DNA from 2 places in the Tolumonas auensis DSM 9187 genome. Region 1 is predicted to be linked to the other one. Evidence: predicted binding sites of a transcription regulator. Region 1 holds the regulator's gene; the other holds the start of a gene.
What was found. The regulator NrdR, encoded in region 1, represses ribonucleotide reductase genes. The targets are predictions, from matches to a motif close to CACNNTATANNGTG.

Region 1 (7,910 bases):
ATGCCATTCCACCTGTGTTGCCAGCAACTGCGGTACTGTACCGCCAGATAACAGCAATAACGGTTCCAGCCAGAGTAATAGCTCTACGGTATGATTCTGCAGTAAGAACTGACTGAACAGATGCAGCAGTCCTGCTACCGGCAGCGCCAGCAGCATACAGAAGAAACCATTGCACAGCAGGACAACGGCATCCCCCTGGAAAGCCCGTAACCAGGAAGGTAAGCGGATTTTTTGTGTATGCGGTGTTGCCCAGACAACGGCATAGCCACTAAGCAGTGCGGCAATAATGTCGGTAGGGATGTTTGCCGGGCCCAGCGAATGCAGCAGTTTAGCCAGTAACACATAACTCAGGCAGGCATTCAATGGCTGCATGTCATATTGATAACGACTGCGGCTGATAGCCAGAGCCATCGCCAGTAATAGCGGCGCTGCTTGTTGTAAGCCTTGAAAAATGGTCAGCCAGAGGTATCCGGTATAATCAATACCTGCAATGATGGCTTGCGGCATATGCGCAAAAGTCAGCAGCAGAATAGGTAAGATTAACAGGCGCTGTTGATTGTCATCTGACTGGATAGATACCATAACACTTAAAAAATCTGTGAGCGTTGTATCATTTTAACTCATGATGAGAAAAATAGCAGGGTAAATCGTGACGTTGATCGCATAAAAAAGGCCGCGTTTGAACGCGGCCTTAGCGATTGATAGAGACTTACAGTCCTAACTTCTTGTGCAGATAGTGGATATTAGTGCCACCACTGTGGAAGTTTTCGTCCCGCAGGATCTCTTTATGCAGCGGAATGTTGGTTTTGATCCCTTCCACCACAATCTCATCCAGTGCCTGACGCATACGCGCGATTGCGATATCCCGGTTTTCACCGTAGCAGATCAGTTTCCCGATCATTGAATCGTAATGCGGCGGTACGGTATAGCCGGAATAGATATGAGAATCCCAGCGGACGCCTAAACCACCCGGTGCATGGAACCACTGGATCTTGCCCGGAGCTGGCAGGAAAGTTTGTGGATCTTCTGCGTTGATACGGCATTCAATCGCATGACCGCGAATATGAATTTCATCCTGTTTGATAGACAGTGGCTGACCCGCAGCAATTTTCAGCTGCTCCTTGATCAGATCCACACCCGTGATCATTTCTGTCACCGGATGTTCTACCTGAATACGGGTGTTCATTTCGATGAAATAGAACTCACCGTTTTCATACAGGAATTCAAACGTGCCGGCGCCACGGTAGTTAATCTCGATACAAGCACGAACACAACGTTCGCCGATGTAACGACGCATATCTTCCGTAATGCCTGGTGCTGGCGCTTCTTCTAATACTTTCTGGTGACGGCGTTGCATAGAGCAATCACGTTCACCCAGATAGATGGCATTGCCCTGACCATCGGCTAATACCTGGATCTCGATATGACGAGGATTTTCCAGATATTTTTCCATGTAGACCATGTCGTTGCCAAAGAACTGACCCGCTTCTGACTTAGTCAGCGCAACAGAGTTTTGCAGTTCTTCTTCGTTGCGTACAACACGCATACCGCGACCACCACCACCACCGGCAGCCTTGATGATCACCGGATAGCCGATACGTTTCGCAATGGCGGCGTTTTGTTTGGCATCTTCGCCAATCGGGCCACCTGAACCAGGTACACACGGCACGCCTGCTTTTTTCATCGCTTCAATTGCTGACACTTTATCGCCCATCAGACGAATAGTTTCAGCTTTCGGGCCGACGAAAATAAAGCCGGACTTTTCTACCTGTTCTGCAAAGTCTGCATTTTCAGACAAGAAGCCGTAACCGGGGTGGATAGCCACTGCGCCGGTCACTTCCGCTGCTGCAATAATCGAAGGCACGTTCAGATAAGAATCTTTCGCGGACGGTTTACCAATGCAAATGGTTTCATCTGCCAGCTTAACGTGTTTCAGATCGCGGTCTGCGGTGGAATGCACTGCTACCGTTTTGATGCCGAGCTCTTTACACGCACGCAGGATGCGCAGAGCTATTTCACCACGGTTAGCGATGACAATTTTATCCAACATAACGAGCTCTCTTATTCGATGATAAACAGAGGCTGATCAAACTCAACGGTATCGCCGTTTTCAACCAGAATGCTTTTTACCACACCAGCTTTGTCAGACTGGATCTGGTTCATCATCTTCATAGCTTCTACGATACACAGTGGATCGCCCACTTTTACCGACTGGCCAACTTCAACAAATGCTTTTGCATCCGGGCCTGAAGAACGGTAGAAAGTACCAACCATCGGAGAGCGCAGGGTATAACCACTTACTGCTTCTGCGGCTGGTGCTGCGGTATTCGCTACCGGCGCTGCTGCGGCAACAGGCGCTGCTTGTGGTGCGAAATTGATCATTGGTGCAACCTGACCGCTGACTGCGCGACTGATGCGAACCGATTCTTCACCTTCGGTGATTTCCAGTTCAGCAATGCCGGATTCTTCAACCAGCTCGATCAGTTTTTTGATTTTACGGATGTCCATTTGCATTCTCAGTTCAACTTCTTCTGCTTGTTCAATTATTGGATGACCGTTCCAGATGACGGACGGCCGCGGTAAGTGCGAATTCATACCCATCAGCTCCCAGACCACAGATCACGCCTTTGGCTACATCAGATAAAAAGGAGTGATGACGGAAAGGTTCACGGGCATGAACATTCGATAAATGAATTTCGATAAATGGAATGGCAACACCCAGTAAAGCATCGCGGATCGCAACGCTGGTATGAGTGAAGGCTGCCGGATTGATAAGGATAAAATCGACTGTCCCCATCGCCTGATGAATGGTATCGACCAGTTCATATTCAGCGTTGGATTGTTTATGGGTCAGTTCAACATCCAGCTCAGCAGCCAGTTGTTGCAAACGACCGACAATGTCGTCAAGTGTTGCGGCGCCGTAGATGCCTGGCTCACGTTTTCCCAGCAAATTCAGGTTAGGGCCGTTAAGCACTAAAATGCGGAACTTTGCAGTCATTGAGTCGCTATCCTCTGCAAATATGCAGCTATCTTTCATTTTAATCAATTTCCGGACTGGTATTGTTCAAAAACTATCCGGAAGATGATTGTTTTCGTGTTGATTGGCAAGATTACCGTAGATTCTTGTACGTTGTCAGCATTTTCGTAGGAAAAATAGCAAAAAATGGCCAATAGCGTCTTTGTCAGAGAGACAACTAATTGGTGGCCGCTACTTTGTAAAAAGAGTCGCTTTATTGATGCGCCCGGATGTCAGGCAGGGTAGAATATAACAATACCCTAACATGACGCCATGAGTCAGGAGACACTTAATAATGCTGAAGCGTGATATGAACATCGCCGATTATGATCCGGAGCTGTGGGCTTCAATTGTGGAGGAAACACAGCGTCAGGAAGAGCATATCGAACTGATTGCTTCTGAAAACTACACCAGCCCACGTGTAATGCAAGCACAGGGATCACAATTAACCAATAAATATGCCGAAGGTTATCCGGGCAAACGTTATTACGGTGGTTGTGAGTTTGTTGATAAGACTGAAACTCTGGCTATTGAACGAGCTAAAGCACTGTTCGGTGCTGTCTATGCTAACGTGCAGCCACACTCTGGTTCTCAGGCAAACGCTGCTGTTTATATGGCGCTGCTGAAACCGGGCGATACCGTTCTGGGTATGAACCTGGCACACGGTGGTCACCTGACTCACGGTTCACCGGTTAACTTCTCCGGTAAGCTGTATAACATCGTTCCCTACGGTATTGATGCCAGCGGTAAAATTGATTACGTCGAACTGGAGCGTCTGGCTCTGGAACACAAACCAAAAATGGTTCTGGGTGGTTTCTCGGCTTACTCAGGTGTTGTTGACTGGGCAAAAATGCGTGAAATCGCTGACAAAGTAGGTGCTTACCTGTTTGTTGATATGGCGCACGTAGCTGGTCTGGTTGCAGCCGGTGTATATCCAAACCCGGTTCCGCATGCGCATGTAGTGACTTCAACTACCCATAAGACACTGGCTGGTCCACGTGGTGGTCTGATCCTGTCTGCAGTAAATGATGAAGAACTGCATAAGAAGCTGAACTCTGCTGTATTCCCTGGCACTCAGGGTGGTCCGCTGATGCATGTTATCGCTGGTAAAGCGGTAGCGTTCAAAGAAGCTATGGAGCCGGAATTCAAGGCTTATCAGCAGCAGGTAGTGAAAAACTCCAAAGCAATGGTAGAAGTATTCCTGGCCCGCGGTTACAAAATCGTTTCCGGCGGTACTGAAAACCACCTGTTCCTGGTTGATTTCACTGATCGTGAATTGACCGGTAAAGAAGCCGATGCTGCACTGGGTCTGGCAAACATTACTGTGAACAAAAACTCAGTACCAAACGACCCACGTTCACCATTTGTGACTTCCGGTATCCGTATCGGTTCTCCATCCATCACTCGCCGTGGCTTTAAAGAAGCTGAAGCGAAAGAACTGGCTGGCTGGATCTGTGACGTGCTGGACAACCGCACTGACGAAGCCGTTATTGCTGCTACCCGCGCGAAAGTGCTGGATATCTGCAAACGTCTGCCAGTATACGCATAATTTTACACTGATTATGCTGAAGACAGCCGGCCATGTGCCGGCTGTTTTTTTATTGGCGTTTCAGTGAACTCTGATAGACTGGAAAAATCGACAGGTTTCAGGATTGAGCATAGATGCATTGTCCATTTTGTAATGCCGACGACACGAAAGTTATTGATTCGCGCCTGGTGGCGGATGGGCATCAGGTGCGCCGTCGGCGGGAATGTCTGGTTTGCCATGAGCGTTTTACTACGTTCGAGATGGCAGAGCTGGTCATGCCACGGGTGATAAAAAGTAACGGTGTTCGCGAGCCATTTAACGAAGATAAATTACGTAATGGTATTCAGCGCGCACTGGAAAAGCGTCCGGTCAGCACCGAGTTGATCGAACAAAGTATTAACCGGATCAAATCGAATCTGCGGGCAACCGGTGAACGGGAAATCATGTCCAAGATCATCGGTAATCTGGTGATGGAAGAGCTGAAGCTGCTGGATAAAGTCGCTTACATCCGTTTTGCCTCTGTTTATCGCAGTTTTGAAGATATCCGCGAATTTGGTGAAGAGATCGCACGTCTGGAGAAATAAGTGTTTTCTGCCGAAGATCATCTTTATATGAGCCGCGCTCTGCAACTGGCAGAGCAGGGGCGTTTTACTACCTCTCCGAACCCGAATGTAGGCTGTGTCATTGTGGCTGATGGCCGGATCGTCGGCGAAGGTTTTCATCTGCGCGCCGGTGAACCGCATGCGGAAGTGCACGCACTGCGTATGGCTGGTGATAAAGCCCGTGGTGCGACCGCGTATGTTACTTTAGAACCCTGCTCACATTTTGGTCGTACACCGCCCTGTGCTGATGCGCTGGTCAATGCCGGTGTTGCCCGTGTCGTTGCGGCGATGGAAGATCCGAATCCACAGGTATCCGGACGCGGCATGCGACGTCTGGCTGATGCCGGTGTAACAATCCAGACGGGTTTGTTACAGGCACAGGCAGAGGCATTGAACCCTGGCTTTATCAAGCGTATGCGGCATGGCTTGCCTTATGTGCGTCTGAAGCTGGCAGCCAGTCTTGATGGTCGCACCGCACTCGCGAATGGCCAAAGTCAGTGGATCACATCTCCTGCAGCTCGTGCTGATGTACAACGCTGGCGCGCGCAAAGCAGCGCAATTCTGACTGGTGCTGATACCGTTTTGACCGATGATCCCTCACTGAATGTACGTTGGGAACAACTGCCTTTATCTGTGCAACAGTGTTATGCAAAAGACAATGTTCGTCAGCCAATACGCATTATTATTGATTCCCGGCAACGCATTGTTCCGTCAGCACACTTATTTTCCATTCCGGGAGAGATTTGGCTGGCTCGCCACAAAGAGCAGGGGCAATGGCCGGAACAGGTTCAGCAGCTGAGCACGCCTCTGGCGGATAGCGGTAAACTGGATCTGGTCCAACTGATGCAAACATTAGCGCAACGCCATATTAATGATATCTGGGTGGAAGCGGGCGCTTCTCTGGCGGGCGCATTAATGAGTGCCGGACTGGTCGATGAACTGATGGTTTATCTCGCACCCAAGTTGATGGGAAACCCTGCCCGTGGTCTGGTTAATCTGCCTGAATTCAAACATATGTCGGAAGTTAATGAATGGCAGTGGCAGGATGTACGTAAAGTCGGCAATGATCTGCGATTGACCTTACGTCCGCATTAAGGAGTAACGATGTTTACCGGAATTATTGAAGCTGTTGGTACGCTGGCAGCATTACAGCCGAAAGGTGAAGATATTTCAGTCCGGGTAAAAAGTGGCAAGCTGGATCTTTCTGATGTGAAATTAGGTGATTCGATTGCAACTAATGGCGTCTGCCTGACCGTTGTTGAATTAACGGGGGATGGTTATGTCGCTGATTTGTCGTTAGAAACACTACAACGTAGTAGCTTTGTTTACTATCAGGCAGGACAAAAAGTGAATCTGGAACGTGCGCTGACACCCGATACCCGTTTAGGCGGTCATCTGGTTTCCGGGCATGTGGATGGGGTCGGCGAAATTGTTTCAGTGAAACCGTTGGGCCGGGCTAAAGAGTATTGGATCAAGGCGCCGGATGAGCTGGCGAAATACATTGCAGAAAAGGGTTCAATCACCGTCGACGGTATTAGTCTGACGGTGAATGCTATCGATGGTGCTCGTTTCAAACTGACCATTGTGCCGCATACCAGCGGTGAAACCACGGTGGATGAATGGCAGGCCGGTGTGAAAGTTAATCTGGAAGTGGACGTTATTGCCCGCTATCTGGAACGGTTGTTGCTGGGCGATAAAGCGGCGCAGTCATCACAGAGCAATATCACCATGGAAATGCTGGCACAAAACGGTTTTCTGCGATAACGGACTAAGGGGAAGTCATGGCTATCAGTAAGATTGAAGAGATTATTGAAGATTTTCGTCAGGGCAAAATGGTCATTCTGATGGATGACGAAGATCGGGAAAATGAAGGTGACATTCTGATGGCTGCATCGATGGTGCGTCCGGAAGATATTAACTTCATGGCAAAATACGGTCGCGGATTGATCTGTCTGACCTTATCCAAGGCCCGTTGCCAGCAGTTGAACCTGCCATTGATGGTCGATAAAAACGAAGCGCAGTTTTCTACCGCATTCACTGTTTCCATTGAAGCAGCTGAAGGGGTTACTACCGGCATTTCAGCCGCCGATCGCGCCCGTACTGTACAGGCCGCCGTGGCAGCAGATGCCAGACCAAGTGATGTGGTACAACCGGGGCATATCTTCCCGCTGATGGCGCAGGATGGCGGTGTTCTGACTCGTAATGGGCATACAGAAGCCGGTTGTGATCTGGCTCGTCTGGCTGGTCTCGAACCGGCAGCTGTGATCGTTGAGGTCCTGAATGAAGACGGTACCATGGCCCGTCGTCCGGATCTGGAGAAATTTGCGGCAGAGCATGGCATCAAATTAGGTACTATTGCCGATTTAATTGAATACCGTAATCAGCATGAAACCACGATCCTGAAGATCGCACAGTGCCATATGCCAACCGAATATGGTGAATTCGAGCTGACTACATTCCGTGATACCATTGATAATCAGTTACATTTTGCCTTAAGCAAACCGCAAAAAGACCCGTCAAAGCCAGTATTGGTGCGGGTACATTTGCATGATTATCTGAATGACGTCCTGAACAGTCAGCGCGGAAATCTGCGTAGCTGGCCGCTGGATAAAGCCATGAATCGCATCAATGATGAAGGCGGTATCGTGGTGATCATTGGACATGAAGACAGTCAGCAGGAATTACTGGCGCGTATTGAACATTATGCGGCAGTAGATTCGGGCCAGACCACAGAGATCTGTAAGCCGAAACCGGCTTCCCGCCG
Region 2 (7,910 bases), 1.2 Mb from region 1:
ATTCCGGACCCGTGCCAGATTTCAGTTGCAGCCAGATTGGACGGAACGGATTTTTCAGATTCTCAGTATAACAAAGGTCAAAACTGCGATTGAAAGGGGTCGGACAGTCATCAATCAGATCCATGATAACCCGTTCGTAGTTGACGGCAGGATAACCACTCAATAGCAGTGCCGGGCAACTCTGACTCGCAGTGTTGAGACGCAAGATAGCTGATGCAGCACGTTCCTGCGTTTCTGCAAAACTAATTGGTTGTACAGACGATAATTTTTCAAACGACAAGTCTGAAAATCTGGGAAGAAGGGCTTCTGCAGCTAGTTCTGTCACTTAGATTTAATTCCTTTGTAATAGACATCAATGATTATACCTGACCGCGCTGACAAACCCATCTCTTCTCTCAGCGCTGAAAACATTAAGTTTTGTAATTTGGTTACATAAATGAAATTAAAATAATATAAAATCAGCAAGAATAATGATCTGGAACAACAAATGTCATGCATGAGTCTATTCCTTAATCGATATCCATTCTGAATCCGTAAAAAAATTACAAAACATGCTGGACATTTGTTCTATCTGGATCAAAAATACACTCATTGACTAAGCATCTGCTTCGTCGCCAAGTTTCCTTTGTTGTTGTGTGTTGTTGCCCCTCAAGTGGTTGCCGGTGATTCACCCCCACTAAAATCAGTTGAAAGGGCTTTATTTTTGCTGATATTGTCAGTGCCTCGTTTTTGGGGGTAACCGAAAGGTTACCCCTTTTATTTTTGGTTTTTTTTCTGATGAATGCATTCCAACTTCTCCGACAGCAACGTTTAGCCAGAGCGACAAAACCATTCAATGCCCGCGGCGGCTCTATCGTCCGCTGTGAGGGGTGCGGGTTACCAGTACACTTGTGTGCTTGTGAATTAAAGCCTCAGGGTGTCCCGAATGCTGCTTTCTGCCTGCTGATGTATGACGCAGAACCATTGAAACCATCTAATACGGGTCGTCTGATCGCGGATGTCTTTCCGCATGATACGCACGCATTTTTGTGGTCACGGATGGAAGTGGATGAAAAGTTACTGGCATTACTGAACGATCCGGCTTATTCGCCGGTTGTGGTGTTTCCTGATAGCTATGTAACAGACGAAGAGCGTGTTGTTCTGTCTTCTACAGAAACACTGAAAACACGGCCTTTATATATTCTGTTAGACGGAACCTGGCGCGAAGCAAGTAAAATGTTTCGCAAGAGTCCGTATCTGAATCAGTTCCCGGTTATATCTGTACAGCCGGAAACGCTGTCAACTTACCGGTTGCGTGTTGCCGCGCATGATAATCAGCTTTGCACCGCTGAAGTAGCATGCTGCCTGCTCCAGCAACAGGGTGATACAACATCTTCTGTATTACTTCACCAGTGGTTCTCTGTATTCCGCGAACGTTATCTGAAAATCAAACCTCATCACAAAGCCGAAGCATAATATTTAATTGTTAGTAACTGAGCAGACAATTAAAAAATAAACGCCACAAATGGGAATGAAAATCATTTTTCATACTATACTCTAAATGCATCTTTTCCCTGATTAAACTAATCTGAGGATTTTGCTATGAAAGTTAACAAAAGCTACATGCCTGTGTGGCTGGTATTAATGACTGTTTTTGGCGTCAACGCCGCAAATCATGAACAACTTCTGAAGGATGCACTAAGCGCAGCGCCTCCTTCTTTGCGTGATAAAGTAACCGTTATGGACTGGAATCACAATGTACTCCAGAAGGGAACGGATGGTACATATACCTGTTTTCCAACACCTGCTCAGCTGCAAGGAACTGCGCCTATGTGTATGGATGCAGCCTGGATGGAATGGGCTGATGCATGGATGAACAAGAAACCATTTGAGGCTAAAACCATTGGTATTTCATACATGTTAGCGGGTGATGAGGGGGCAAGTAATATCGATCCATATGCGAAAGGCGAAACGGCAGATAATCAGTGGGTTAAAGAAGGCCCGCATTTAATGATTATTACCCCGAATAAAAATCATTTAAATTCTTTACCAACTGATCCTCATAACGGTGGTCCTTACGTTATGTGGAAAGACACACCTTATGCTCATATTATGGTGCCTGTTGGAGAGAAAAAATAATTGATGGCAGGGCATCAGCTTTATCTGTGGTGCCCTGGATCAAGCCTCTTCACTGCAGCTGATCGGATAAGAAAAAACCAGTTCCACATCTGATTTGGGGATGGTGCGGCAGGTCAGGATTTCATTTTTACCGGTTAAGGCCAGAGCATCAAGCTGGGCGACTTCACCTTTCAGCAGATGGCAACGGCAGACGCCGCATAAACCGCTGCGGCACTGGTATTCAGGATGAAAACCCGCCTGTTCCAGTTGATCAAGTAACAGTTCACGGGTGTTTCCGTGAACTGTCTGATTATTAATGGTAATTTTCACTGAACTCACAGTTCAAATCCATCAAGATCCCCGGTATTGATTTCAGCATCAATCTGGCCTACCAGATAGGAACTGATTTCTACTTCCTGCGGTGCTACCTGTACGTTATCAGAATTCAGCCAGGTATTGATCCATGGCAGCGGATTCTGACGATCTGCATCGAAAGCCAGCGGTAAACCCACGCCCTGCATACGCACGTTGGTAATAAATTCAACATACTGGCAAAGAATGTCTTTGTTCAGGCCCAGCATAGAACCATCTTTAAACAGATAAGATGCCCATTCCTTTTCCTGTTCGGCTGCTTTTTTGAACAGAGCGAAACACTCATCATGCAGTTCGCGGGCAATTTCCGCCATTTCCGGGTCATCATTGCCTTCGCGAAGAATGTTCAGCATATGCTGCGTTCCGGTCAGGTGCAGTGCTTCATCGCGGGCAATCATTTTGATGATCTTGGCATTGCCTTCCATCAGTTCCCGTTCGGCAAAGGCAAATGAACAGGCAAAACTGACATAGAAACGGATCGCTTCCAGTGCGTTAACGCTCATCAGACACAGATAGAGTTTCTTTTTCAGTTCGCGGCGTGAAACGACAACTGTTTTACCATTCACCTGATGTGTGCCTTCACCCAGCAACTGCCAGTATTGCGTCAGCTCAATCAGTTCGTCGTAATAACCGGCAATATCTTCCGCACGTTTGATGATTTGTTCATTAACGACGATGTCATCAAACACAACAGCCGGATCATTCACGATATTACGGATGATATGGGTGTAGGAACGCGAATGAATGGTTTCAGAGAAGGCCCAGGTTTCAATCCAGGTTTCCAGTTCCGGTAAAGAAACCAGTGGCAGTAACGCCACGTTCGGACTACGACCCTGAATAGAATCCAGCAGGGTCTGATATTTCAGATTCGAGATGAAAATATGCTGTTCATGTGGCGGTAACGTCTGATAGTCGATGCGATCCTGGGATACATCGACTTCTTCCGGACGCCAGAAGAAAGAGAGCTGTTTCTCGATAAGGCGTTCGAAAACTTCATATTTTTGTTGGTCATAACGTGCCACGTTGACGGTCTGACCAAAGAACATCGGTTCTTTGCGGGCATCATTTGGTTGTTTGGAGAAAGTGCTATACGCCATTATTCTATTCCTGCTTATACCCTTCGTACTTGAAGTTGCAGCGTCGTTGACGGCACTCACTCACCCCAATCACATAGCTTATCTATGTTCATGGGGATTCGTTCACTTGTCGCCTTGCCGCAACTCCAATTACTTTGGGTATACTAGTATTAAGGCCTCTCAGTGAGAGGCCATACCTGCTTAAATCTTACATGCCCCGCCAGAACAATCATCGCTCTGGGCTACCTGCAATTGTGCATCGTCAGCACCATCCCGGGTGTTATGGTAATACAGCGTTTTCAGACCGTATTTGTAGGCGGTTAACAGATCTTTCAGCAGTTGTTTCATCGGCACTTTGTGGCCTTCAAACCGGCTCGGATCATAGCTGGTATTTGCGGAAATCGCCTGATCGACAAACTTCTGCATTACGCCGACTAATTGCAGATAACCATCGTTATTTGGCTGGCTCCACAGTAACTCGTAGTTATCTTTCAGTTCCGTGTAATCAGGCACAACCTGACGCAGGATGCCATCTTTCGACGCTTTCACGCTGATCAGACCGCGCGGTGGTTCGATACCATTAGTGGCATTCGCGATCTGACTGGATGTTTCAGATGGCATCAGTGCCGTCAGTGTCGAGTTACGCAGACCATGCTGCCGGATCTCGTGACGCAAACTGTCCCAATCTAACAGCAACGGTTCCTGGCACAGATCGTCCAGATCACGTTTGTAAGTATCGATCGGCAGAATACCCTGAGCATACGTGGTTTCATTGAAACGTGGGCATGCACCGAATTCCTTCGCCAGTTTTACAGACGCTTTCAGCAGATAATACTGGATCGCTTCAAAAGTACGGTGCGTCAGGCCAAGCGCTGAGCCATCAGAGTAACGCACACCATTTTTCGCCAGATAATAAGCATAGTTGATAACACCAATGCCCAGCGGACGACGCCACATTGCGCCATTTTTAGCAGCAGGAATCGGATAATCCTGATAATCCAGCAGTGCATCCAGAGCACGAACGGCCAGCTCGGCCAGCGGTTCCAGCTCATCCAGTGATTCAATGGCACCCAGGTTAAAGGCAGACAGTGTACACAGGGCGATCTCGCCATTCTCATCCAGATAATGATCCAGCGGTTTGGTTGGCAGAGCGATTTCCAGACAGAGGTTGCTCTGACGAACCGGTGCTACTGCAGGGTCAAACGGGCTGTGCGTATTGCAATGATCTACGTTCTGAATATAGATACGACCGGTACCGGCACGTTCCTGCATTAACAGCGAGAACAGCTCTACTGCTTTCATCTGACGTTTGCGAATAGCCGGATCTTTCTCATATTGCAGATACAGACGCTCAAACTCAGCCTGATCAGCAAAGAAAGCATCGTATAAACCGGGTGCATCAGAAGGCGAGAACAGGGTGATATTACCGCCCTGGATCAGACGCTGATACATCAGACGGTTGATCTGAACGCCGTAGTCCATATGACGTACACGGTTCTCTTCCACACCACGGTTATTTTTCAGAACCAGCAGTGATTCAACTTCCAGATGCCATAACGGATAGAACACAGTTGCCGCGCCACCACGAACACCACCCTGAGAGCAGCATTTCACTGCAGTCTGGAAATATTTATAAAATGGGATACAGCCGGTATGGAAAGCTTCGCCGCCACGGATTTCACTACCCAGAGCACGGATCCGGCCTGCGTTGATACCGATACCGGCACGCTGGGAAACATAACGCACGATAGAAGAGGCTGTCGCGTTGATAGAATCCAGACTGTCACCACACTCAATCAGTACACAGGAGCTGAATTGACGGGTAGGGGTACGCACGCCAGACATGATCGGTGTTGGCAGAGAAATCTTGAAGGTAGAAACTGCATCGTAAAAACGTTTGATGTAATCCAGACGCGTGGTTCTTGGATAATTAGCAAACAGACATGCTGCCACCAGCATATACAGGAACTGCGGGCTCTCGTAAATCTCACCGGTAACGCGGTTTTGCAGCAGATATTTGCCTTCCAGCTGTTTCACTGCGGCGTAAGCGAAATGCATATCGCGCTCGTGAGCCAGATAACCGTCCAGCAGATCGAATTCTTCTTTGCTGTAATCGGTCAGCAGTTGCTGGTCGTAACGACCGGCTTCAACCTGTGTTTTGACTTGTTCAAAAAGAGAAGGCGGTGTGAAGCCACCATAAGCTTTTTTGCGCAGATGGAACATCGCCAGACGTGCTGCCATATACTGGTAATCTGGCGCTTGTTCGGAAATCAGATCGGCGGCAGATTTGATCAACGTCTCATGGATGTCAGAAGTGCGGATACCGTCATAAAACTGGATGTGTGCGCTGAGTTCGACTTGCGAAACCGATACACCTTGCAGGCCTTCCGCCGCCCAGGTTACAACGCGGTGAATTTTATCCAGATCCAGTGCTTCGGTATGATTATCCCGTTTCGTGACCATCAGGCTAGCTGTCATGGTGACTCCCGTAGTTGTTTATGAAAAACACAATATGTAGTGCTTATGATGTATATAAAATACAACATAAAGAATAAAAGCGATAGCTTGACAAAAACTGGTTGATGAAAAATTTAGCAGTAAATCACAGGAAGGTACAAAATAAACAGCACCGGAGAAGTGCTGTTTAGTGTAAAAGGAAGCTGATTTTCAGCGGGATAACCACTTCAGTAAACTGTGTGGATCAGACATTTCCACATCGGCTTGCCATTCTGAGAGTAACTCAGTTTCTGCGATATAGCCCCAGGCTGCTATCGCTGTTTTCATGCCGGCATTCCGGCCCGCTTCTATATCCCGGATATGATCGCCGACATATAAACAGTCTTTTGCCTGTACACCGATCTGAGCGCAGGCATACCATAATGGCTCCGGATGTGGCTTGCGCACCGGTAAAGTATCTGCACTCACTGTGGTTGCACAGCCCGGTAATTCCTTAACCAGAGCCAGTAACGGTTCAGTGAGAAACGCAGGTTTATTGGTGACAACCCCCCACGGGATCAGGCTTTGGTTTAACCAGTTGATCAGCTCGATCATGCCATCATAGGGGCGGGTACCCACATACAAATGCTGAGCATAAAAATCCAGCAATTGCTGGCGTAAAACCGCCAGATCATGCTCGGTTTGCTCGATGTCAGTTAACCCGGCCTTAATCAATGCCAATGCACCATCCGAAGCGGTTTGTCTGATCACTGAATCGGATAAGGGTGCTTTACCGATTTGTCCTAAAACAAAATTAGCGGCTGCTCCCAGATCAGGCGCTGTATCGAGCAGCGTACCATCCAGATCAAATAATACGGCGGAAAAACGGGAATGGCTCATAGTGGTTTTTCACAGAAAATCTGATAGTTAACAGAAACATCATCTGACAATTTAAAATGTTCAGTCAGCGGATTATAGCGCACACCCGCTACCTTCCTGGTCAGCAAGTCCGCGCTGTCACAGCAGCGGATAAGTTCTGCCGGGCGGATAAATTTCGCGTGATCGTGTGTGCCTTTAGGAACGATCTTCAATACTTGTTCTGCCGCCAGAATCATCAGTAACCAGGATTGTTTCGTGCGGTTGATCGTTGAGAAAAAAAGTTTTCCGCCCGGTTTGGCTAATTTGGCGCAAGCGCGAACAATCGATGCCGGATCAGGCACATGTTCCAGCATTTCCATACAGGTGACGACATCAAATGAAGCAGGGCGCTGTTCCGCCAGCTCTTCGACGGTGATGCGCTGATAATCGAGTTTCACATTTTGTTCTAACGCATGCAGGCGAGCAACCTGCAACGGCTCATGGCCCATATCAATGCCTAAAACCTGAGCACCTTGCTTTGCCATGCTTTCGCTTAAAATACCGCCGCCGCAGCCGACATCAAGCACTTGTTTGCCAAATAAACCTTCGCAATGATCGGAAATCCACTCCAGACGCAGCGGATTCATCAGGTGTAATGGTTTGAAATCACCGTGAGGATCCCACCAGTTACTGGCAATGGCTTCAAATTTAGCTATTTCCTGAGAATCAACATTCATTTAGCGCTGTCCTTCATGACAGTTTGGGGTTGGTATCAGTGCATTATATCCAACGAGTTAGCTTAAAACAGGTGATCTGTCAGCGATTGGGGAAATCCATCATTTGTGATAGAATTCGCCACTATTGCTTTCAAGTAGCTTGAAGTAGGAATACATAATTATATGAGCGATCTAGCCAAAGAGATCATCCCGATAAATATCGAAGACGAGTTACGTAACTCTTATCTCGATTATGCAATGAGTGTCATCGTCGGGCGTGCACTGCCAGACGTGCGGGATGGTTTAAAACCAGTGCATCGTCGTGTTTTATTTGCGATGCACGAGTTGAGTAACG

Region 2: a site for NrdR is predicted at 6,052-6,065, ahead of nrdA (class 1a ribonucleoside-diphosphate reductase subunit alpha). Genes of this name have one in related genera too.

The regions. Positions count from the first base shown of each region.
Region 1 is NC_012691.1:2,752,859-2,760,768, reverse strand. Features, by position in the region: gene TOLA_RS12885 (PTS sugar transporter subunit IIB) at 1-582, opposite strand, end outside; gene accC (acetyl-CoA carboxylase biotin carboxylase subunit) at 710-2,050, opposite strand; gene accB (acetyl-CoA carboxylase biotin carboxyl carrier protein) at 2,062-2,508, opposite strand; gene aroQ (type II 3-dehydroquinate dehydratase) at 2,540-2,998, opposite strand; gene glyA (serine hydroxymethyltransferase) at 3,312-4,565, shown strand; gene nrdR (transcriptional regulator NrdR) at 4,679-5,128, shown strand; gene ribD (bifunctional diaminohydroxyphosphoribosylaminopyrimidine deaminase/5-amino-6-(5-phosphoribosylamino)uracil reductase RibD) at 5,129-6,241, shown strand; gene TOLA_RS12850 (riboflavin synthase) at 6,251-6,910, shown strand; gene ribBA (bifunctional 3,4-dihydroxy-2-butanone-4-phosphate synthase/GTP cyclohydrolase II) at 6,928-7,910, shown strand, end outside.
Region 2 is NC_012691.1:1,577,753-1,585,662, forward strand. Features, by position in the region: gene TOLA_RS07270 (Lon protease family protein) at 1-325, opposite strand, end outside; gene TOLA_RS07275 (tRNA-uridine aminocarboxypropyltransferase) at 778-1,455, shown strand; gene TOLA_RS07280 (hypothetical protein) at 1,582-2,118, shown strand; gene TOLA_RS07285 (2Fe-2S iron-sulfur cluster-binding protein) at 2,158-2,436, opposite strand; gene nrdB (class Ia ribonucleoside-diphosphate reductase subunit beta) at 2,433-3,566, opposite strand; gene nrdA (class 1a ribonucleoside-diphosphate reductase subunit alpha) at 3,747-6,023, opposite strand; gene TOLA_RS07300 (HAD-IA family hydrolase) at 6,213-6,881, opposite strand; gene ubiG (bifunctional 2-polyprenyl-6-hydroxyphenol methylase/3-demethylubiquinol 3-O-methyltransferase UbiG) at 6,878-7,576, opposite strand; gene gyrA (DNA gyrase subunit A) at 7,739-7,910, shown strand, end outside.